4 regions of the Streptomyces sp. 840.1 genome follow, and region 1 is predicted to be linked to each of the others. Evidence: riboswitches for the same ligand, from Rfam matches in the RefSeq annotation. Region 1 holds a riboswitch; each other region holds the start of a gene.
The links. A riboswitch is a leader RNA that binds a small molecule or an ion and turns the genes downstream of it on or off. The one in region 1 is predicted to bind S-adenosylmethionine.
Positions count from the first base shown of each region.

Region 2: it holds a riboswitch for S-adenosylmethionine, as region 1 does, so the genes downstream of both, EDD93_RS20510 (aminotransferase class V-fold PLP-dependent enzyme) here and thrC (threonine synthase) in region 1, are expected to answer to the same signal.
Region 3: it holds a riboswitch for S-adenosylmethionine, as region 1 does, so the genes downstream of both, EDD93_RS36580 (hypothetical protein) here and thrC (threonine synthase) in region 1, are expected to answer to the same signal.
Region 4: it holds a riboswitch for S-adenosylmethionine, as region 1 does, so the genes downstream of both, EDD93_RS33855 (glutathione S-transferase C-terminal domain-containing protein) here and thrC (threonine synthase) in region 1, are expected to answer to the same signal.

Region 1 covers NZ_RJUU01000001.1:1,745,966-1,751,727, reverse strand. Annotated here, with positions in the region: gene otsB (trehalose-phosphatase) at 1-393, shown strand, start outside; gene EDD93_RS08130 (trehalose-6-phosphate synthase) at 370-1,761, opposite strand; gene EDD93_RS08125 (glucosyl-3-phosphoglycerate synthase) at 1,848-2,798, opposite strand; SAM riboswitch class I at 2,952-3,116, shown strand; gene thrC (threonine synthase) at 3,134-4,426, shown strand; gene EDD93_RS08115 (MoaD/ThiS family protein) at 4,498-4,776, shown strand; gene EDD93_RS08110 (cold-shock protein) at 5,210-5,416, shown strand; gene groL (chaperonin GroEL) at 5,758-5,762, shown strand, end outside.
Region 2 covers NZ_RJUU01000001.1:4,482,080-4,487,841, forward strand. Annotated here, with positions in the region: gene EDD93_RS20500 (ubiquinol-cytochrome c reductase cytochrome b subunit) at 1-582, shown strand, start outside; gene trpD (anthranilate phosphoribosyltransferase) at 709-1,773, shown strand; SAM riboswitch class IV at 1,884-2,001, shown strand; gene EDD93_RS20510 (aminotransferase class V-fold PLP-dependent enzyme) at 2,174-3,550, shown strand; gene EDD93_RS20515 (Lrp/AsnC family transcriptional regulator) at 3,624-3,905, opposite strand; gene EDD93_RS20520 (rhomboid family intramembrane serine protease) at 3,902-4,639, opposite strand; gene EDD93_RS20525 (hypothetical protein) at 4,801-5,043, shown strand; gene EDD93_RS20530 (NYN domain-containing protein) at 5,081-5,762, shown strand, end outside.
Region 3 covers NZ_RJUU01000003.1:917,595-923,356, forward strand. Annotated here, with positions in the region: gene EDD93_RS36575 (cytochrome P450) at 1-928, opposite strand, end outside; gene EDD93_RS36580 (hypothetical protein) at 1,132-1,524, opposite strand; SAM riboswitch class IV at 1,574-1,683, opposite strand; gene EDD93_RS36585 (phosphocholine-specific phospholipase C) at 1,837-3,903, opposite strand; partial or broken gene EDD93_RS36590 (SAM-dependent methyltransferase) at 4,198-4,365, shown strand; gene EDD93_RS36595 (hypothetical protein) at 4,581-5,060, shown strand; gene EDD93_RS36600 (hypothetical protein) at 5,127-5,762, shown strand, end outside.
Region 4 covers NZ_RJUU01000003.1:305,336-311,097, reverse strand. Annotated here, with positions in the region: gene EDD93_RS33860 (excinuclease ABC subunit UvrA) at 1-2,159, shown strand, start outside; gene EDD93_RS33855 (glutathione S-transferase C-terminal domain-containing protein) at 2,215-2,988, opposite strand; SAM riboswitch class IV at 3,235-3,380, opposite strand; gene EDD93_RS33850 (LLM class flavin-dependent oxidoreductase) at 3,954-5,174, shown strand; gene EDD93_RS33845 (NtaA/DmoA family FMN-dependent monooxygenase) at 5,195-5,762, shown strand, end outside.

The DNA of each region.
Region 1 (5,762 bases):
GTCCACACCCGCCGCGCCCAGGACCCGCAGGCCGCGTTCGACGCACTGCGCGGCCCCCTCGGTGAGCTCGCCGCCCGGCACGGCCTGATCGTCGAACCGGGCCGGATGGTCCTGGAACTGCGGCCCGCCGGTATGGACAAGGGCGTCGCCCTCACGCGGTACGTGCGCGAGACGGGCGCCGAGTCCGTGCTGTACGCCGGCGACGACCTGGGAGACCTGGCCGCGTACGCCGCCGTGGAGAAGCTCCGCACCGAGGGCCCCGACGGCACCCCCGGCCTGCTGATCTGCAGCGGCGAGGCGGAGGTGCCCGAACTGGCCTCACGCGCCGACCTGTTGCTGCCGGGGCCGGGAGCGGTCGTCGAATTCCTGTCAGCCCTGGCGCAGCGCCTCTAGCTGGTCCAGGAACCACTGCTGCGGCGGCAGCGCGGTGGCCGCCTCGGCCAGGCGCTCCGTGCGCTCGGCGCGCTCGTCGTCCGCCATCGTCAGCGCCTCGTGCAGGGCGTCGGCGGTGGCGGACACGTCGTAGGGGTTCACCGCGATGGCGTCGTCGGCCAGCTCCTCGTACGCCCCCGCCTCCCGCGACAGCACCAGGGCGCAGCCGTGGTCGGAGACGACGGGCACCTCCTTGGCGACCAGGTTCATCCCGTCGCGGATGGGGTTGACGAGCGCCACGTCGGCCAGCCGGTAGGCGGCCAGCGACCGGGCGAAGTCGTCGTTGACGTGCAGGACGACCGGGGTCCAGTCCGCCGTCCCGTACACCGAGTTGATCTCGTCGGCGACACGCTGGACCTCGGCGGTGTACTCCCGGTAGACCGCCAGGTCCTGCCGCGAGGGGTAGGCGAACGCGACGTGGACGACCCGGCCGCGCCACTCGGGCCGTTCGTCGAGCAGGGAGCGGTAGGCGAGCATCCCCCGGACGATGTTCTTGGACAGCTCCGTGCGGTCCACCCGCACGACCGTCTTGCGGCCGGGGCCCACCTGCTCGCGCAGCGCCGCCATCCGCTCGTCCACGTCCGCCTCGTGCGCGCGCCGGCGCAGGAAGTCCCCGTCGGCGCCGAGCCCGTGCACGCCGACGCGGGTGCGGCCGGTGCCGCCCAGGATCTCCGTGCAGCAGCCGATGAAGCCGTCCGCCCAGCGGCGGGTCAGGAACGCGGCCCGGTCGGCGCCGAGGATGCCGCGCAGCACCTGCTCCGCGATGTCGTCGGGCAGCATCCGGAAGTAGTCGACGGGCGCCCACGGGGTGTGCGAGAAGTGGCCGATCCGCAGGTCGGGGCGGAGCTCGCGGAGCATGCCGGGCACCAGCACCAGGTGGTAGTCCTGCACCAGGACCGCCGCGCCCTCGCCCGCCTCCTCGGCGAGCGCCTGGGCGAAGGCCAGGTTGTAGGCCTCGAAGGACGCCCACCGGCGGCGGAACTCCGCGTCGAAGACGGGTTCCACCGGGGTCTGGTAGAGCATGTGGTGGACGAACCAGAGCACCGAGTTCGCGATGCCGTTGTACGCGTCGGCGTGCACGTCCGCGTCGATGTCGAGCATCCGTACGCCCGGCTCCCCGACCCCGCGCCGTACCGCCTCGCGGTCGCCGTCACCGAGCGCGGCGCAGACCCACATCTTGTCGTCCACCGCGCTCAGCCCGGAGACGAGCCCGCCGCCGCCCCGTTTCGCGTCGAGCGAGCCGTCCTCCCGCAGGGTGTACGAGACCGGGCCGCGGTTGGACGCGACGAGTACCTGGGCGGCGGACTGGGGGGCGTGCTCGGAGACCATGCGCGGAATCTAGCCCGATCCCGAACTGTCCAAACGTGCGTACGGCGGCGTCTCGCCGCACCGCCTCCGCTCCGTGCCGCCCCGCGTCATGCCGCCCGGCGCGCGACGTACTCCTCGATCTCGCGCATCGGCGGCCGCTCCTCGGTGTCCACCGGGTACGTGTGCGGCACGAAGCCGTTCTCGCCGCGCTCGAACTGGGTCAGCGCGGGGCGGACCAGATGGCCGCGCGAAAGCCGCAGCTGGGCGGTCCGGTAGATGGCCGCCGCCATCCGGCCGAGCGCCCGGCCGTCCTGGTGGCGGTGGACGCGGACGCCGACGTCGACCTGGCCGAGCGCGTCCAGGCCGACGGTGTGCAGGGCGTCGACGAGCAGCCCCAGCTCCACTCCGTAACCGACCGGGAACGGCAGCTGTTCGAGCAGCGAGCGGCGTATGGCGTACTCGCCGCCCAGCGGCTGGACGAAGCCGGCCAGCTGCGGCCAGTGCAGATTGAGCAGCGGCCGTGCCACCAGTTCGGTGACCCGCCCGCCCTGACCGGCGGTGTCCCCGAGGGGACGGTCGTACATCGCCTTGACGAACTGCACCGAGGGGTCGGTCAGCAGCGGGCCGACGATGCCGGAGACGAAGTCGGCCGAGAAGTCCTTCAGGTCCGCGTCGACGAAGCAGACGATGTCACCGCCGGTCACCAGCAGTGACCGCCACAGCACCTCGCCCTTGCCGGGGACGGCAGGCAGCCGGGGCAGGATCTCGTCCCGGTGGATCACCCGGGCGCCCGCCTCGCGGGCGACCTCGGAGGTCGCGTCCGTGGAGCCGGAGTCGATCACCACGAGCTCGTCGACCAGCCGGACCTTCTCCATGAGCTCGCGCCGGATCGTGCGGACGATGTCCCCGACCGTCGCCGCCTCGTTGAGCGCGGGCAGTACGACACTCACGCGGCTGCGCCTCGGGTCGCCTCCCCGGGCGGCCAGGAGCTGCTCCAGCGGGCGGTCGGCGCACGACCAGGAACGCCTGGTCAGCCAGCGTTCGACCTCTTCCAGCACGGTCGATACTCCCTGTATGTGATCCATCTCGCGGTTCGGACGACTATCTCAACAGTCCGGTGCTTCGGTTACAGTCTTGAACAACGCAGACGGCCGTGGCATGCCGGGGTCCGTCCGCCGATAAACGCCTGGATCGATGATCCAGTGCCATAGCGCTCATCCAGAGGGACAGAGGGAACGGCCCGTTGAAGTCCCGGCAACCATCCCACCCCCAAGCTCTCGACTTCGCTCGAGCAGGGGGGACCCCCTTCCGCGAGGTCGGGTGGGGAAGGTGCCAATTCCGTCTCGTGGCGAAACGCGTCACGAGGAAGATGAGGAGAAAGGGCCTCGCCATCATGGCTGTTGAGACTGTTGCAGCATCTACCGAATCTTCTGTGGACCTCGGTCCCGCCGCGGCACTTTCCTGCCGCGAGTGCGGAGAGCGATTCGCACTCGGTCCCCTTTTCGCCTGTTCGAGCTGTTTCGGACCGCTCGAAGTGGCTTACGACCTGCCGACCGGTTCCCCGGACGAGCTGAAGAAGCGCATCGAGGCCGGACCCGACAACATCTGGCGTTACGCGCCGCTGCTGCCGGTCCCCTCCGACGTCGCGGACAAGCCGAACATCAACCCCGGCTTCACCAAGCTGGTCAAGGCCGACAACCTCGCCCGTGAGCTGGGCGTCACCGGCGGCCTGTACGTCAAGGATGACTCCGGCAACCCGACGCACTCCTTCAAGGACCGCGTCGTCGCGATCGCCGTCGAGGCCGCCCGTGCCTTCGGTTTCACCACGCTCTCCTGCTCCTCCACCGGCAACCTCGCCGGTGCGGTGGGCGCCGCCGCAGCCCGCGCCGGCCTGCGCTCCTGTGTGTTCATCCCGCACGACCTGGAGCAGGGCAAGGTCGTCATGGCCGCGGTGTACGGCGGTGAGCTGGTCGGCATCGAGGGCAACTACGACGACGTCAACCGCTTCTGCTCGGAGCTCATCGGCGACCCGCTCGGCGAGGGCTGGGGCTTCGTCAACGTCAACCTGCGCCCGTACTACGGCGAGGGTTCCAAGACGCTCGCGTACGAGATCTGCGAGCAGCTCGGCTGGCGGCTGCCCGACCAGATCGTCATCCCGATCGCGTCCGGCTCGCAGCTCACGAAGATCGACAAGGGCCTCCAGGAGCTGATCAAGCTCGGTCTGGTCGAGGACCGGCCGTACAAGATCTTCGGCGCCCAGGCCGAAGGCTGCTCGCCGGTCTCCGCCGCCTTCAAGGCCGGTCACGACGTGGTGCGGCCGCAGAAGCCGAACACGATCGCCAAGTCCCTGGCGATCGGCAACCCGGCCGACGGCCCGTACGTCCTGGACATCGCCCGCCGCACCGGCGGTGCCGTCGAGGACGTCAACGACGAGCAGGTCGTCGACGCGATCAAGCTGCTGGCGCGCACCGAGGGCATCTTCGCCGAGACCGCGGGCGGGGTGACCGTCGGAGTGACGAAGAAGCTGATCGAGGCGGGTCTGCTCGACCCGTCGCTCACGACGGTCGTCCTGAACACCGGTGACGGCCTCAAGACGCTGGACGCGGTGGCCGCCACCTCGCAGGCGACGGCGACGATCAGGCCTAGCCTGGACGCCTTCCGCGCCGCCGGCCTCGGCACCGCCTGAGCGGTCCGCCGCACCAGCTGAGAGGCTGCCGCAGCCTCCGACCACCCGTGACTCCAGGAAGGGCACCCACCATGAGCGTCAAGGTCCGTATCCCCACCATCCTCCGCACCTACACGGGCGGCCAGGCCGAGGTCCCGGCCGAGGGCGCGACCCTCTCCCAGGTCATCGAGTCCCTGGAGAAGGACCACCCGGGCATCGCCGCCCGTGTCCTGGACGACCAGGGCAAGCTCCGCCGTTTCGTCAACGTGTACGTCAACGACGACGACGTGCGCTTCGAGGGCGGCCTGGAAGCGGTCACCCCGGACGGCGCCGGCATCTCGATCATCCCGGCCGTCGCCGGCGGCTGCTGAGCCCCGGGACCCGAGCGGTCCCGCTTCGACGAGTCACCGCGATTGCCCTCTCCGCGACAGAAGCGGAGGGGGCAATTCTGCATGGTTGAGCGCGGTAGAGTGTGGGAAGACCCCTCCGCTGCCCGTGCCGCCCGCATATGAGAATGCGCCCGGCCACGACAAGATGCAGCCAAAGTGCCTGAGCCTCTTGCGCCATAAGTCGCCTTTGCCTGGCCCGACTTGCCCTGGAATCTTATGAGTTCCTCATATTCGGGCGTTCGGCGCTGCCCAGAATTCTCGTCCGATTGACCTGTTGCAGAGGGCAGTTGGGCAGATACATTCGGCCGCGGTCGACGCGTTCCGGCGCACGCACCCTCTCCTGTCGGAGGGTGAGTTCTGACCCGGGCCCGCGAAGTGCGGTCCTGTGCAAGGGCCAGTAATAGGGGAGTTAGGCATGGCTCAGGGCACCGTCAAGTGGTTCAACGCGGAGAAGGGGTACGGCTTCATCGCGGTCGACGGTGGTGCGGATGTTTTCGTCCACTACAGCGCGATCCAGATGGACGGATACCGCACCCTCGAAGAGGGTCAGCGAGTTGAATTCGAAATCTCGCAGGGCCAGAAGGGGCCGCAGGCGGACATGGTCAAGCTCGCCGTCGGCTGAGTTCGGCGCGGTCGGCCAACGACACTACTCACGCACGGAGGGCCCGTACCCCAGGGGTACGGGCCCTCCGTGCGTCCGGAACCGTTCGCACGCGCTGTCCGGTCGTCCGCCTGCGGAGGGGGTGCTCGTTGTCCACACTCCGGAGGGGGGCGCTTGCACTCTCGGGGGTCGAGTGCTAATCATTGGGCTTAGCACTCTCCGGGTGAGAGTGACAGAAACTTGGACCGGGCCGGTGAGGCCCGCAGGTCTGTCGGGGCAAGGAACCGGCAGGCGGCAGGCCGTCCGTCGCGGGCGCCACTCGGTCCGGAGAAATCCACCCCTGTCCGGGAGGACCACTTCATATGGC
Region 2 (5,762 bases), 2.7 Mb from region 1:
ATCGCGATGTACCCGTTCATCGAGTCCTGGGTCACCGGGGACAAGCGCGAGCACCACATCCTGGACCGCCCGCGCAACGCCCCGACCCGTACGGCCTTCGGTGTCGCGTGGATCACGGTGTACTTCATCGGTCTGGTGGGCGGCGGTAACGACCTCTGGGCGACGCACTTCCACCTGTCGCTGAACTCGATCTCGTGGTTCGTCCGGATCTTCTTCTTCGTCGGACCGGTCATCGCGTTCGTCGCCACCAAGCGGATCTGCCTCGGCCTCCAGCGCCGGGACAGGGAGAAGGTGCTGCACGGGCGTGAGTCCGGGCTCATCAAGCGCCTGCCGCACGGTGAGTTCGTCGAGGTCCACGAGCCGCTGTCGCAGGGCCAGCTGCACACCCTCACCGCGCACGAGCAGTACGCGCCGGTCGAACTCGGCCCGCTGGTCGACGAGAACGGCGTCAAGCGCAAGGTGTCGCCGGTGGAGAAGGTGCGCGCCAGGCTCAGCAAGAGCTTCTACGGCGAGAACAACCAGATCCCCAAGGCGTCCCCCGAGGAGTACAAGGAGATCACCGAGGGCCACGGCCACCACTGATCACCTGAGCTGATCGCCACAGCGGGAGCCCCGTCCATCCATACGATGGACGGGGCTCTTCGCTGTCCCCGGCGCTCGATAGGGTGGTCGCATCCCTTTATCGGCTGTGGACCCCAGGAGCGGACCATGAACGTTGTGACCCCGGTCGGCGGCGACAGCGTGGCGGCTCGTACCTGGCCCGGCGTGCTGACCCCGCTGCTGCGCGGCGAGGACCTGAGCGCGGACGACACCGCGTGGGCGATGGACCGCATCATGAGCGGCGAGGCGACCGACGTGCAGATCGCCGGCTTCGCGGTGGCCCTGCGCGCCAAGGGCGAGACCGTCACGGAGGTGACCGGCCTGGTCCGCGCGATGTACGAGCACGCCACCACGATCCACGTGCCCGGCCGCACGGTCGACATCGTCGGCACCGGCGGCGACATGGCCAAGACGGTCAACATCTCCACCATGTCCGCGATCGTCCTGGCCGGGGCGGGCGCCAAGGTCGTCAAGCACGGCAACCGCGCCTCCTCCTCGGCCAGCGGCTCCTCGGACGTACTGGGCAAGCTCGGCGTCAACCTGGACCTGCCCCCGCAGCGCGTCGTCGAGGTGGCCGAGGAAGCGGGCATCACCTTCTGCTTCGCGGTGAAGTTCCACCCCGCCCTGCGGTACGCGGCGAAGGCCCGCGCGGAGCTGGGCGCCCCGACCACCTTCAACATCCTGGGTCCGCTCACCAACCCGGCCCAGGTGCGCTCCCAGGCCATCGGTGTCGCCGACCTGCGGATGGCGCCCATCGTCGCGGGCGTGCTCGCCGAACGCGGCAACTCGGCGCTGGTCTTCCGGGGCGACGACGGTCTGGACGAGCTGACCACCACCGCGACCTCCCGGGTCTGGGTGGCCCGCGACGGTGTGGTGCGCGAGCAGGCCTTCGACCCGCGCGACGTCGGCCTGGAGCTGGTGCCGGTGGAGGCGCTGCGCGGCGCCGACGCCTCGTACAACGCCGATGTGGCCCGTCGGCTGCTGGCCGGTGAAACGGGGCCCGTACGGGACGCCGTCCTGCTCAACGCGGCGGCGGCGCTGGTCGCGCTCGACCCGGGCGACGGCACGCTCGACGAGCAGCTCGCCGCCGGTATGGCGAAGGCCGCCGAGTCCATCGACTCCGGATCCGCGGGGCGCGCGCTGGAGAGATGGGTCGCGGCCAGCAACGCCTGAGCCCACGGCCCTGAGCCCACGGCCCTGACGCACGGAACACGGAGCGAGGCGCAGTCCAGATCATGGACTGCGCCTTGCGCGTTCTCCCACGTATGGCAAGATGCTGCGCAGGTCATGAGTGACAGCGACTACGGCCCCGGCCCGCTGTCCGGCAACCCTCCGTCCGTGGCGGGGTGCCCCGGGTGAAGACCAGGCCGTAGGCAGCGAGGTCTGCGGCAAGCGCGGACCCCTCGACGTCGCAAGGCGTCCACCCGTGGGGTCCTGGTCCTCAGGGAGCCTCTGTGAGCAAGCGAATGCGATAGGGCTTTTCGGCCCTCCTCCGCACACCCTCTTTTCTTCCTTCCGTGCTGCCGCGTACCCGCAGGCGCCGGAATTCGCCTGCCTGTTACGGGAGTTCGTCATGTCTGTCTTCACCGCTGCCGCCGACCAGTCCATTTGTACCCCGCTGCCCGTTCTGGGCAAGGATGTGACGGTTCCGCTGGTGACCGGCGGTGAGGTCACGTACGCCGCACTGGACTACGCCGCCAGCGCCCCGGCCCTGCAGCGCGTGTGGGACGACGTCGCCGCGTACGCGCCGTACTACGGCAGCGTCCACCGAGGCGCCGGCTACCTCTCGCAGCTCTCCACGGACCTCTTCGAGTCCAGCCGCGTGACCGTCGCGGAGTTCCTCGGCTGCCGCGCCGACGACCAGGTGATCTTCACCCGGTCGACCACCGACTCGCTCAACCTGCTCGCGGCGGCGGTCCCCGCCGACTGCCAGGTGTTCGTCTTCGAGACCGAGCACCACGCCTCGCTGCTGCCCTGGCGCGATGCCCGGGTGACCTACCTGAACGCCCCGCGCACCCCTGCCCAGGCCGTCGCCACGCTGGAGCGGGCCCTCGCGGACCGCGACCCCTACGGCCCCGCGCTCGTCTGCGTCACCGGAGCCTCCAACGTCACCGGTGAGCTGTGGCCCGTCAAGGAGCTCGCTGCCGCCGCGCACGCCCACGGCGCCCGGATCGTCCTCGACGCGGCCCAGCTCGCCCCGCACCACCCCGTCGACATCAGCGAGCTGGACGTCGACTGGGTCGCCTTCTCCGGCCACAAGCTGTACGCGCCCTTCGGCTCCGGCGTGCTGGCCGGCCGCTCCGACTGGCTGCGCGACGCCGAGCCCTACCTGGCCGGCGGCGGCGCCTCCCGCAAGGTCGCCCGGCGCGCCGACGGCGGGGTGGACGTCGAGTGGCACACCACCGCCGCCCGCCACGAGGCCGGTTCGCCCAACGTCATCGGCGTCTACTCCATCGCCTCCGCCTGCAAGGCGCTCACCGAGGCCGGTTTCGACAGCCTGGTCGCCCGCGAGCAGCAGCTGGTCTCCGAGGTCCGCGCCGGACTCGCGGAGGTCCCCGAGGTCAAGGTGCTCTCACTGTTCGGTGACGACGCGCCCCGGGTCGGCGTCATCTCCTTCGTGGTGGAGGGCTGGAACAGCTCGCACTTCGCCGCCGCGCTCTCGGCCGAGTACGGCATCGGGGTGCGCGACGGACTGTTCTGCGCCCACCCGCTGGTGCGCACCCTGCTCGGCAGCGACCCGCAGGACGTCGGCGAGTGCGGCGCGCCGGAGGCCGAGCCGGGCGAGCGGTCGCTCAACGCGATCCGGGTCAGCTTCGGTGCCGGTACGCCGGACGAGCACATCGAGCGCTTCGTGCGGGCCGTCAAGGAGCTGGTGAGCGAGGGCGCCCAGTGGAAGTACCGCACCGAGGACGGCCGTTGCGTCCCGGACCGGGGCACCGCCCAGCACTGAGCCGTGAAACGCGTCCGGCCGGGTACGGGGCAGCTGCCCCGTACCCGGCCGGACGCGTTCAGCCGGACAGGCCCTAGCCGTCCAGGCCGATGGCGAAGGCCGCCTCCAGGTCGTGCTGCGAGTACGTACGGAACGCCACGTGGGTGTCGGTCCCCTCGACGCCGGGGATCTTGCTGATCCGGCCGGGGATGACCTCGGCCAGATCGTCGTGCTTGGCCACCCGGACCATGGCGATCAGGTCGTACGTGCCGGTGACCGAGAAGACCTCGCTGACGCTGTCCAGCGCCGCGACGGCCTCGGCGATCTCGGGGATCCGGTCCACGCTGGTTTTGATGAGCACGATCGCGGTGATCACGGCTGGCTTTCTCCCTCGGTGGCCGTGGCTGGAGACTTCACTCTAGCCCCACGCCCATAGCGCCCCCACGCGTAGAGGAAGCCGACGGCGAAGCCGACCACATGGGCGAGATAGGCCACGCCGGGGCCGCTGCCCGCGCCCTCCGCGGCCAGCCACTGGAGCACGAACCAGAAGATCAGCACGATCCAGGCGGGGAAGCGCAGCGGCAGGAAGAGCAGGAACGGGAACACGCTGGTGACCCTGGCCCTGGGGAAGAGGTAGAGGAAGGCGCCCAGCACCGCCGAGATCGCCCCCGAGGCGCCGACGAGCGTCTGGTCGGACGTGGCGTGCGCGGCCGCGTAGGCGAGCAGGGCGAGGTAGCCGCAGCCGAGGTAGAAGAACGCGAACTCGGTGTGGCCCATCCGCTCCTCGGCCATCGCTCCGAACACGTACAGGAACAGCACGTTGCCCAGGAGATGCAGCCAGCTGCCGTGCACGAAGAGCGCGGTGAGCGGGGTGAGCAGGGCGTGCGCGGAGCCGTCCCACAGTTCGCTCGGGATCACGCCCCAGCGTTCGAAGTACCCGGCCTGGGCCGACAGCAGGGCGTCCGCGCTGCCGTACACCGGGGCGAGCCCGGAGAGCGGGCTGATCGCGAAGACCACGCAGCACAGGGCGATGAGGGCGTAGGTGACCGGCGGCCCGCCCGAGGTGGCCGCCCGCAGGAGTCTGCCGGCCGCAGCCCGCCGATCGATCATGAACAGAGCATGACGCAAGCGGAGGGAACCGGACAGAGCGCCTCGCCGTGCCGGTGGTATGCGGCGAGGCCGTAGGGTTACGACAGGACATCCGCAGTTCGACGGCGCACCGCGAAGATCCTTATGTGGCAGCACGAGGCCCGACGAAAGAGGACGCAACGATGACGACGGTTCCCCAGCCGACCGAGGCGACCCGCTGGCGCTGCACGCTCTGCGGAAACCTCACGCGATTCGACGTGACGCGCTCCTCCAAGGTCGTGGAATACGTCCATCTCGACCTGGCCGGGGAGTCGAGCGTCGAAGAACGCGAGGTGGTCAGTGAGACCATCGAGTCGGTGCGCTGCCGTTGGTGCAACGCGGTGGACCAGATCGAGCTAGTCGACAGGCCGGGTGCCGACTCCTGACGGGGCCGTGCGGACATACAGTTTGAGGTGACGGATGGTGGAGCAGCCCGCCGGCGGCGCCGCGTCGGACGACGCGGCCGACGATGCCGTGGAGATGCTCGACCGCCCGCTGCCCGAAGGTGTACGGCGCCGGGTCGTGGCGCTGGTGTCGGACGCGTTCGGCGGCCTCACGGTCACCGAACTCCCGGCTCAGCTCAGACAGTACGCCCGGTTCACGCCGACCCGGCGTGCCAAGTTCGCCGGGAACGCGATGGCGGCCGCCCTGGAGGGCGACGCCGTCTTCCGGCGGCGCATCGGTGAGCGGCTGCGGGAGACCCAGCCGGAGCTGAGTGCCGCCCTGGAGGCCGGCTCGCCGCCCGCCGCCGCCGATCCCCTGGATGTCGCCGCCGCGGCCTACGTGCTGCGCCCGGACGGCTGGGTGAAGCTCCTCGCCGCGGCGGGCGAGGAGGCCCAGCGGGCCGACGCCGAACGCGCCGACGACGAGAGCCGGCGCGAACTGGAGGGGCTGCGCGAGGAGCTGGCCCAGGCCCGCGCACAGACGAAGAGCGAGACCGAACGGCTGCGCAGCGACCTCGACGCCGCCCGCAAGGAGGCCGAGTCGCTCCAGCGCAAGCTGCGCAGCGCGGCCAACGAGGTGAAGCGCGGCGAGGCCGCGCTGCGCCGGGGCAGGGCCGAGAGCGACGCCGTACGCGCCGAGGCGGCCGCCCAGGTGTCCGCCG
Region 3 (5,762 bases), on a different contig from region 1:
CCCAGCGTCCGGCGAGGATCTGGGTCGGCGCGTCCTCCCAGAGCACCTCGTTCATGGTCTCGCCCACACTGCGCCGGCCGCCCGCCATCGAGTGCGCGAACTCGTCCTCGGTGAGCATCAGCCGCAGCGAGTTGCTGATCCAGTCGGCGGTGGTGAGGTGCCCGGCGGCCGTGATGGCCATCAGGTCGAGCATGTACTCCTCGTCGGTGAAGGCCTCGGGGGAGGCGAGCATCCGCGAGGTGACGTCGTCGCCGGGCTCGGCACGCTTCGCGGCGACCAGCCGTGTCATGTGCTCCCCGAAACGCAGGTGGGCCTCCTGCGCGCCCGGACCGCCGTCGGCCAGGTCCTTCAGCACCCGGGCGATGCCGGCGCCCTCGTCGTCGGGGAAGCCGACCAGCCGTGCGAGGACGAGCACGGGAAGGGGTTCGCAGAAGTCGGCGACGAGGTCGGCGGCGCCCCGGCTGCACACGGCGTCGATCAGCCGGTCGGCCAGCTGCTCGCTGTGGCGGCGGATCTCGAACGGGTCGGCCCCTTCGAGGGCGGGTCCGACCATCCGCGCGTGCCGCCGGTGCTCGTCCCCGGCGCTGAAGTAGATGGACGGCAGCGGTCGTCCGACCATGGGCAGCAGCGGCCAGTCGTCGGGGATGTGCTCCCACTGGTTCCACAGTCCGACATCGCGGGGGAACAACTCACCGTCGCTGGTGACCTGATGGAGCTCGCGGTACCCGATGACCAGCCAGGCGGGGAATCCGCCCGGCAGCTCGACGGGGACGACCGGCCCGTGGTCCCGCCGCATGGCGCGGTAGACGGCCTGCGGCTCGGTCTGGAACGAGGGCCCGCTGAGGGGCACGGCCCCCGTCCCCGCGTGCGCGGGGCACTTTGGAGGGGGCGAGGCGGACTCGGGCTCTGTGGAGGATGGGCGCGTCATCGTCCTGACTTCTGTGGCGAACACGTCACGCGTCACGATCGTGCGATCAACGCACGTCCACTATAAGGATGTTATGTGACGCCACAGCGGTCAATGGCGATCAATTGTGCGCCCCGAATGAAGCAACAGGCTGACAAGTCACGACAATTGATCACCCCGTCGAAGCCCCGTCTCCACCCGGGGACGGCAGCCGCCGCACTCGGCTACGAGCGTCCGGAAGCCAGGTCTCCGCACAACTCGCCGCTCTCCAAGGCGACGTTGACGAGTCCGGCGACCCGGTCGGCACCGTCGACGAGCTTGAGCGCATGCCACCGGGCGAGCCAGTACACGCGCCCCCGGTGACCGGCGAGCGATTCCCGCAGCCCGTCGGGAGCGTGCGTCCACACCCTAGGAAGGCTGCCCGCGCAGTCGAACGCGGCACGCAGCTCGACCCACCCATCGTCCCGGACATCACCGGCGGTCAGCAGTATCTCAACGGCCTGACCGGGCTCCTGCCGGCACTTCTTGGCATGGATCCAGTGCACTTGATGGCCTGCGGCGTACCGGTCGCAGTCCTCGCTCCGCACGGAGCCGTGCTCGGTGAGATGACGCAGCATGGTGATTCCCGCCTCCCGGGGATGATGGACCCCGAGCGCTCTGCACCGCGGTCCGCTGTTCCCCGTACCTCGCGCACGGGGCAGGTCGTCACCCGGAGCACCCGCAGCGGAGCGGGGTGCCGTCCAGCAAGCCGGGGCTGCGCACTGGAACTCATGACCCGGCAAAAACCCTAACGCACCGCGGCGGCACCCTCCGACACGCCGGGCCCAATCAGCCGACGGGCAGTCAGGAACGCACAGGGCCGGGCCGGCCCGGCCCGTGCGCCCCCGACACTCCGCGCCGGCTGCCGGTTACGGCGCCGGGGCGGCCGGTCAGCCGGTGACGAGGCCCGGGTCGCTCGTGCCGGCCTCGCCCGTCTCGACGTGTCCGGCGAACCGGCGCAGGAACGTGGCGTCCGCGTCCGACACCACCGTGACGTCGTACCAGCGCTTGCTCCCCCGCAGGTCAACGGTGTGCTTCACGGTGGCGCCCGCCCGCACGGCGAAGGTCTGCGCGCCCCCGCCGTACGCGTCCGCGTTGCGCACGGTCAGCTGGACGGTCCCCGAACCGGTGTGGGTGAGGGTCAGGTCGAGGGCACCACTGGCCGGGTTGTGACGCGCCGTCACCTCCGGTCCGGCCGCCTTGCCGGGCCCACGGAAGCCGCGCAGGAACCCGTTCGGACCGTGCACGGTGAGGTCGGTCACTCCGCCGGAGTAGGCCGTGTTCCAGCTGTCGGAGACCGACTTGCCCGCCTCGGTGGTGTAGGTCCAGGGCCCGTCGCCCCGGTTCGGCGACGTCACCAGGAACTGCGCCCCGGCCGCGTCGCCCCCACTGAAGGTGAGCCGGTACTTCCCGGCCCCGGGGTCGGCCGCTCCGTCCACGAGGGGCGCGTACCGCAGCGGCCGGGTGGGCCGGGTGCCGGTCTCCTGCTTCGGCACACGGCCGGAGACCGGCGGTACCGGTACGTAGTCGGGGTGCCGGGCCCCGTCCGGCGGCGCGTATCCGTCCGTGGAGGGCAGCTCGGCCGGTGCGGCATCCGTGCGGCTGAAGTCGAATGCCGAGGTGAGGTCACCGCAGACGGCCCGCCGCCAGGGCGAGATGTTGGGCTCGCGCACGCCGAAGCGCTTCTCCATGAACCGGATGACGGAGGTGTGGTCGAAGACCTCCGAGCACGCGAACCCGCCGGTGCTCCAGGGGGACACGACCGTCATGGGCACGCGCTGGCCGAGCCCGTACGGCCCGGCCGCGTACCGGACGTCGCCGGGGAAGTGGTCGGCCGAGGTGTCCACGGTCGACAGTCCCTGCGCCGCGCCCGACGGCACGAACGGCGGCACGACATGGTCGAAGAATCCGTCGTTCTCGTCGTAGGTGATGAAGAGGGCGGTCCGGCCCCAGACCTCGGGGTTGGAGGTCAGCGCGTCCAGCACCTGTGAGATGTACCAGGCTCCGTAGTTCGCGGGCCAGTTGGGGTGCTCGCTGTAGGCCTCGGGCGAGACGACCCAGGAGATCTTGGGGAGCGTACCGGCCCGGACATCGGCCTTCAGGTCGTCGAGGAGCCCGTCGCCGTTCTTGACGTCGGTACCGGTGCGCGCCTTGTCGAAGAGGGGGTCGCCGGGCTTGGCGTTGCGATAATTGTTGAAGTAGAGGAGCGAGTTGTCGCCGTACGTCCCCCGGTACGCGTCGTCGATCCACCCCCAGGAACCGGCGGCGTCGAGCCCGTCGCCGATGTCCTGGTAGACCTTCCACGACACCCCGGCCTCCTCCAGCCGCTCGGGATAGGTCTTCCAGCCGTACCCCGCCTCGTCGTTGCCGAGCACGGGGCCGCCGCCGGTTTTGTCGTTGCCGGTGTACCCGCTCCACAGGTAGTAGCGGTTCGGGTCGGTCGAGCCGAGGAACGAGCAGTGATATGCGTCGCAGACGGTGAACGCGTCGGCGAGGGCGTAGTGGAACGGGATGTCTGCGCGTGTGAGGTGGGCCATCGTCGTGGCCGTCTTGGCCGGCACCCACTGGTCGTACGCGCCCTTGTTCATCGCCCGGTGACCGCCGGCCCAGTCGTGGTTCAGATCCTGGAGGAACTGCAGCCCGAGGTCGTCGGCGGGGGGCCGGAACGGCAGCACCTCCTTGCCGAGTCCGTCCTTCTGGTGCCAGACCGGCTTCCCGCTGGGCAGCGTGACCGGACGCGGATCACCGAAGCCGCGCACACCCCTCATGGTGCCGAAGTAGTGATCGAAGGAACGGTTCTCCTGCATCAGCACCACGATGTGCTCCACGTCCTGGAGCGTGCCGGTACGGCCCTTCGCGGGCAGCGAGGCGGCACGGGCGATGCTGCTCGACAACGCGCTGAAGGCGACCGTGCCTCCAGCGAGCTGCAGGAGGCGGCGACGGTTGAGTTCTGCCATGAGTGGGGCCTCTGTGGGGTGAGGAAACATAAGGGCGAAAACGACAGGAGTGTTCCAGAACCGGCGGGCCGACGGAAGACCCGTGCGGTGTGCACGCGGTGGCATTCGGCCGAACAGTCGGCGACGGTGCGGTGGAAATCCTGTCCACAGCCTCGACAGGGGTCCGGCATCCCAGCCGCCCTCAGCGACCTGGGCCCCTCCCGTCTCCGGTACGAACCGCCGGACGTGTCAGGGTTGTTGGCACCTGCGTTGGGGACGGCGGAGTTGTTCCGCCCGGATGACCGGATGACCGGCGGCGCCGTCCCCTGCTTCCTGCGCCCCGTCGACCGGATCGCGGCGTTCTTCGACGGCCTCGAACTCCTCGACCCCGGGGTCGTCTCCGTCCCCCTCTGGCGCCCGGACGCCCTGTCCTCCGCCCCCCGGGAGATCGGCGAGCACGGCGGCCTCGCACGCAAGCCCTGACGCGCCCGCAGCGGCGCCGGCCGTCCGCACCGCACACCGGACCGCAGGCGCCGGGGACGTTCGCCGGCGCCCTCTCGTCGCAAGTGCCCCGTTGTCCCCTGGGGGACAACCCCCAGGAAGGTCGGGGGAAAACCGGGTCGTGGGGAGGACGCCGGGTCCGTAGGTTCTGGGGTGAGATCTTCTTACCGCCCCACCACAGCCTCCGGAGGCAGCTCGTGACCGCGCCAGACCGTCAGCCGACTCGCACGCCCCACGCCCTTGTCGCGGCCTTCGTGCGCTTCGTCGTCTGCGGCGGCGGGGTCGGGGTCGCTTCCAGCGGGGTGCTGATCCTGCTCCACGACCGGATGCCGCTGGCCCTGGCGAACGCGCTGGTGACCGTGGTGTCCACGGTGATAGCCACCGAGTTGCACAGCCGGGTCTCCTTCCGCAGCGGGCGCCGGGGGTGGGGTGTGCACCTCCAGTCAGGCCTGACCGTCGCCGTGAGCTACGCCTTCACGACCGGCGCGCTGCTCTGCCTGTACGCGTTCCGGTCCGATCCGTCGGCCCTGGTCGAGCAGAGCGTGTACCTGTCGGCGTCGGCGCTCGCCGGGACAGGCCGGTTCGCGCTGCTGCGCGTGGTGGTCTTCGGGGAGCGGAAGGCAGCGGGGGCCCGCACCCGGGTGCTCAGGAAGACTTCCGTGGCCATGGCCGCCTGACGGGGGCCGATATCGTGGCCTGCCGGCCGGGCAGTCGCGCGGTCCATGGGCCGAGTGGGGGCGCGGGTGACACAGGGACGGGCCGAATGGCTGCGGGTGCCGGTCGGGGACGGAGCCGTGCGGTGGGCCACCCGCGGGAAGTGCCTGCGGGTGCTGGTCGTCGTGCACAACGTGACCTCCGCGACCCGGCTCCTGGATGTGCTGCCGCTCTTCGACGGCGATCTGCGGATCCAGCTCCTCGCCACCTGCCCGCAGTCCTCCGCGTTCTCGGCCGGCACGGCCGAGCTCCTGGCCGGAACCGGCGTGCCGGTACTGCCGTGGGAACAAGCTCTGCAGACGCCGGTGGACCTGGCCGTGTCCGCCAGCTTCGGTGGCGAACTGGAGCTGCTTCGGGGCAAGTTGGCCGTGCTCTCGCATGGCGTTGGGTACACTAAGAGGCTGGCTGCACCGGACACCGGACACCGGACACCGGATGCCGGGGCCGCGGCAGGGACAGAGGCTGGTGCCAGGGCTGGATCGGAGTCCGGTCCCGTGCCCGTGTTCGGGCAGGCCCCGCAGTGGGTTCTGTCCGACGGCGTACCCGTGGCGGACGCCCTCGTTCTCTCGCATCCCGAGCAGTGCGACCGGCTGCGTGCCGCGTGCCCCGAGGCAGCGCCGACCGCCGTACTCGCCGGTGACCCCTGCTTCGACCGCGTACTCGCC
Region 4 (5,762 bases), on a different contig from region 1:
CCTTCGTGCAGGGCTTCATGCCCACGCTGTCGCGGCCCGAGGTCGACGTCCTGGACGGGCTGACCACCGCGATCATCGTGGACCAGCAGAAACTGGGCGCCGATCCGCGCTCCACGGTCGGCACGGCCACCGACGCGAACGCGATGCTGCGGATCCTCTTCAGCCGCCTCGGCAAGCCGCACATCGGCCCGCCGGGCGCGTACGCCTTCAACGTCCCCTCGGTCCGGGCCAGTGGTGCCATCACGGTGGAGCGCGGCGCCAAGAAGGCGGTGAAGGCGACCTTCAACCGCACCGGCGGCATGTGCACGCGCTGCGAGGGGCGGGGCACCGTCTCCGACATCGACCTCACCCAGCTCTACGACGACTCCAAGTCCCTCGCCGAGGGCGCCTTCACCATCCCCGGGTGGAAGTCCGACAGCTTCTGGACCGTCCGGGTCTACGCCGAATCGGGACTCCTCGACCCGCACAAGCCGATCCGCAAGTTCACCAAGAAGGAGATGCAGGACTTCCTCCACCGGGAGCCGACCAAGGTCAAGGTCGAGGGCGTGAACCTCACCTACGAGGGTCTGATCCCCAAGATCCAGAAGTCCTTCCTGTCCAAGGACAAGGAGGCCCTGCAGCCCCACATCCGCGCGTTCGTGGAGCGGGCCGTCACCTTCACCACCTGCCCCGAGTGCGACGGCACCCGCCTCAGCGAGGGCGCCCGGTCCTCGAAGATCAAGCGGATCAACATCGCCGAGGCCTGCGCGATGCAGACCAGCGACCTGGCCGACTGGGTCCGGGGTCGCGACGACTCCTCGGTCGCACCCCTGCTCACCGCGCTGGGGCAGACGCTCGACTCGTTCGTGGAGATCGGACTCGGCTACCTCTCGCTCGACCGGCCGACGGGCACGCTGTCGGGCGGCGAGGCCCAGCGCGTCAAGATGATCCGCCACCTCGGCTCCTCGCTCACCGACGTCACCTATGTCTTCGACGAGCCGACCGCCGGGCTGCACCCCCACGACATCCAGCGGATGAACCGGCTGCTGCTGCGCCTGCGCGACAAGGGCAACACGGTGCTCGTCGTGGAGCACAAGCCGGAGACGATCGCGATCGCGGACCATGTCGTCGACCTGGGCCCCGGGGCCGGTACGGCGGGCGGCACCGTCTGCTTCGAGGGCTCCGTCGAGGGTCTGCGGGCCGGCGACACCGTCACGGGGCGCCACTTCGACGACCGGGCCACTCTCAAGGAAGCGCCGCGCAAGCCCAGCGGCGCGCTGGAGGTCCGGGGAGCGGACGCGAACAACCTGCGCGGCGTCGACGTCGACATCCCGCTCGGGGTCCTCGCCGTGGTCACGGGCGTCGCCGGCTCCGGCAAGAGCTCACTGATCCACGGCTCGGTCTCCGGACTGGACGGGGTGGTGTCGATCGACCAGGGCGCGATCCGGGGCTCGCGACGGAGCAACCCCGCCACGTACACCGGGCTGCTCGACCCGATCCGCAAGGCGTTCGCCAAGGCCAACGACGTGAAGCCGGCCCTGTTCAGCGCCAACTCCGAGGGTGCCTGCCCCGGTTGCAACGGCGTCGGGGTCGTCTACACCGACCTGGCGATGATGGCCGGCGTCGCCACCGTCTGCGAGGAGTGCGAGGGGAAGCGGTTCCTGGCCTCGGTGCTCGAATACCGTCTCGGCGGCCGCGACATCAGCGAGGTGCTCGCGATGTCGGTGACCGAGGCCGAGGAGTTCTTCGGCGCCGGCGAGGCGCACACACCCGCCGCCCACCGCGTTCTCGGCAGGCTAGCCGACGTCGGGCTCGGCTACCTCAGCCTGGGCCAGCCGCTCACCACCCTGTCCGGCGGTGAGCGGCAACGGCTCAAGCTGGCCACGCACATGGGCGAGAAGGGCGGCGTCTACGTCCTCGACGAGCCGACCACCGGCCTGCACCTCGCGGACGTCGAGCAACTGCTCGGCCTGCTCGACCGGCTCGTGGACTCCGGGAAGTCCGTCATCGTGATCGAGCACCACCAAGCGGTCATGGCGCACGCCGACTGGATCATCGACCTCGGCCCCGGCGCCGGTCACGACGGCGGATCGCTCGTCTTCGAGGGCACCCCCGCCGATCTGGTCGAGGACCGCTCCACGCTCACCGGCGAACACCTCGCGGCCTACGTCGGAGCCTGAGGGGGAACGCCGAGGGCGGCCGCCCCGGCCGCCCCGGCCGACGCCGCCGGTGCGTTCAGCGCTCCGGCGGCTTCGGGAAGGCGGGGTGGCCGCCGAGGCGCTCCACGTACTCCTGGAGCCGGGGACGGGCGCCAAGAGTGCCGGCCGGGCCGAGATGGACGAGCGCCACCCACAGGTCCACATCCGCAGCGGTCAGTTCCTCGCCCAGCGCGTAGGGCCGCGGGGCGAGCGACCGCTCCAGCAGGTCCAGGGCCGCCGACCGCTGCGTACGACCCGCCCGGGGCGTGACATCCCGGTCCAGCAGCTCGCGAAGGGCCTCGATGTCCGCCGCCAGCTCCGGCGGCCGCAGCGCCGACGGACGGGCCTCGTCATGGCCCGAGAGCAGGCCCGCGAGATCGCGGAGGATGTCGGGCGTGTGGTTGCTGACGATGCGTCCGCTCCACCGGTCGCACAGCGCGGGCGCCGTCAGCGGACCGTCGTAGTGGTGCAACGTGGCCTCGTACGCGCTGCGCAGCGAGGCGAGCGCCTCGGGCGCCCCGGCGGGGTGCCCCAGGAAGGTGGTGGCGACCGAGTCCTGGAGACCGAGCAGGGCGAGAGTGATCGAGATACGCATCGACCGCGGACAACTCGCCGACAGGAAGAGCTCGTAGCGGTGCGGGGCCGGGTAGAAGCCGCCGGCCAGGCCGACCCCGATGCGGCTGTGGATGCGGGAGGACGGCACGGTCACCTTGGGACGGGGGTGCGGAACGCACGGACCCGGTCCGGACGGGATCGAGCCGCACGTGATCGAGTTGGCTGTGCTGGAACTGCGCGAAGCTGTCTCGGGCATGACTCTCCCTGTGGAGATCCCTGTGGGAACGAGGAAGCCACCGCCGCCTTGTGGGCACCGGCGACCGGATGGGGAACGACTGCGCTTCGGAAACCCGGCCCGAAAACGCGACAGCGCGGACCTGCCGTGCGGAGTGTCAGGTCCTAGTACGCGCTGGAGACACGCAACAGATCGATGTGCAGGCGCCTCGTCAAGCCGTTCCTGGACAAATCCCGCCCGTCCTGACTCCGGGGCTCGCGAGACGCGAGACCACGCTTGCCCCGCCACGCCGGCGGGACCCGGTCGTCACCCGGGGCACCCCGTCGCGGTGGAAGGGTTGCCTGCCAGCGGGCCGGGGCCGATGACCCCGTGAGCAGGACTGATCCCGCACGGGGGCGCTGACAATCGTGACCGTCCAGGCCAGTTTCCGTGCGCCACGTGACGCCGTCAAGGAGGCCACGGGGGGCATCTCGCCTGTTGGTCACCGGCGTTGACACTCCCCTTGACGCATGCATAACTTGCGGTGCGCAACGGCTCCGGTGCCGGCGAGAAGCCCGGATCATCCGGCCGGTGATACCCGCGCTGCGGGATGCCGCAGGAGATGACCGGACGGTGTCCGGCAGCCGCGAGGCCCCACGGGGCGGAATGGTGACGGTGAGAGCGATGCACGCAGCTGAAGGGATGGCTGCCTGGCGGTCCCGGGGCCGCGTCCTGCTCTGCGCGGACCGCGCCGTCGACCTGCAGCGTGTCAGCAGCGCGCTGTGTACCGCCGCCCGTCGCGTCCGCTGCCGAGGCTGACCGCCTTCCGGCGCTCTGACGCTCTGATGCTCTGACGCCCACCGCTGCCGCGGTGCGTCGTCCTCCCCTCCCTGGCCCCGCACCGTGCTGTGCGCCCGCGCTCCGTCGTGTCGTTCCCGACCGGCTCGTCGGCGCCCGGGGTCCGGGCCGGCTTCCGCCGTACGGTCGATCAGGAAGGCACCACCTCCGTGTCCTCGTCACCCTCTCCCCTGCATCTCGCCGTGGCCCTGGACGGCGCGGGCTGGCACCCCGCCGCCTGGCGCGAACCCACGGCCCGGCCCGGCGAACTGTTCACCGCCGCCTACTGGAGCGACCTGGTCACCGAGGCCGAACGCGGACTGCTCGACTTCGTGACCATCGAGGACGGACTCGGCCTCCAGTCCTCGTCCCGCACCGAGCCCGACGGGCGCACCGACCAGGTCCGGGGCCGGCTGGACGCCGTCCTCATCGCGGCGCGGATCGCCCCGCTGACCCGGCACATCGGTATCGTCCCGACGGTGGTGGCCACCCACACGGAGCCCTTCCACATATCCAAGGCCATCGCCACCCTCGACTACGTGAGCACCGGACGTGCGGGCCTGCGCCTGCAGGTCACGGCCCGGAGGCACGAGGCCGCGCACTTCGGCCGCCGCACCCTCCCCCCGTTCGGCGCCGGGGACTACTCCACCCCCGCCGGGCAGGAGCTGCTGAGCAGCCTGTTCGACGAGGCCGCCGACCACATCGAGGTGGTGCGACGGCTCTGGGACAGCTGGGAGGACGACGCCGAGATCCGGGACGTCGCCACCGGACGCTTCATCGACCGTACGAAGCTGCACTACATCGACTTCGAGGGCACGCACTTCCGGGTGAAGGGCCCCTCGGTCACGCCCCGGCCGCCCCAGGGCCAGCCCGTCGTCAGCGCCCTGGCGCACGCGACCGTCCCGTACCGTCTGGTGGCCCGCTCCGCCGACATCGGATACGTCACCCCGCACGACGCCGGCGAGGCCCGAGGCGTCGTGGAGGAGATCCGCACCGAACAGGCGGCGGCGGGCCGCGCCGAGGAGACCCTGCACGTCTTCGGCGACCTGGTGGTCTTCCTGGACGACGACCCCGCCGCGGCCGCCGCCCGCCGGGAACGGCTGGAGGACCTCGCGGGCGAGCCGTACACCAGCGACGCCCCGGTCTTCACCGGAACGCCCGCCGCACTCGCCGATCTCCTCCAGGACCTGGCGACGGCCGGACTGACCGGATTCCGGCTGCGCCCCGCCGTCGCGGGGCACGACCTCCCGGCGATCACCCGGGGCCTGGTCCCCGAACTGCGGCGCCGGGGCGTCTTCCGCCGGGAGTACGAGGCCGGCACCCTGCGCGGACTGCTTGGGCTCACCCGTCCGGCGAACCGCTACGCCGCCACCGCGACCTCGACCGCCTGAGCCGGAAGGACCCCCAGATCATGAGCAAGCCGCTCAAGCAGATCCATCTCGCGGCCCACTTCCCCGGAGTCAACAACACCACCGTGTGGAGTGACCCGAAGGCCGGCAGCCATATCGAGTTCAGTTCCTTCGCACACTTTGCCCGGACCTCCGAGCGCGCGAAGTTCGACTTCCTCTTCCTCGCCGAAGGCCTGCGGCTGCGCGAACAGGGAGGCGAGATATACGACCTGGACGTGGTCGGGCGGCCCGACACCTTCACCGTCCTCGCCGCGCTCGCCGCCGTCACCGAACACCTCGGCCTGACCGGCACGATCAACTCGACCTTCAACGAGCCGTACGAGGTGGCCCGCCAGTTCGCCAGCCTCGACCACCTCTCGGGCGGGCGCGCCGCCTGGAACGTGGTCACCTCCTGGGACGCCTTCACCGGGGAGAACTTCCGCCGAGGCGGCTTCCTCCCGCAGGACGAGCGCTACTCCAGGGCCAAGGAGTTCCTGTCCACCACGAACGAACTCTTCGACTCCTGGCACGGGGACGAGATCGTCGCGGACCGGCGGACGGGCACGTTCCTGAGCGACGCGAAGGCCGGAG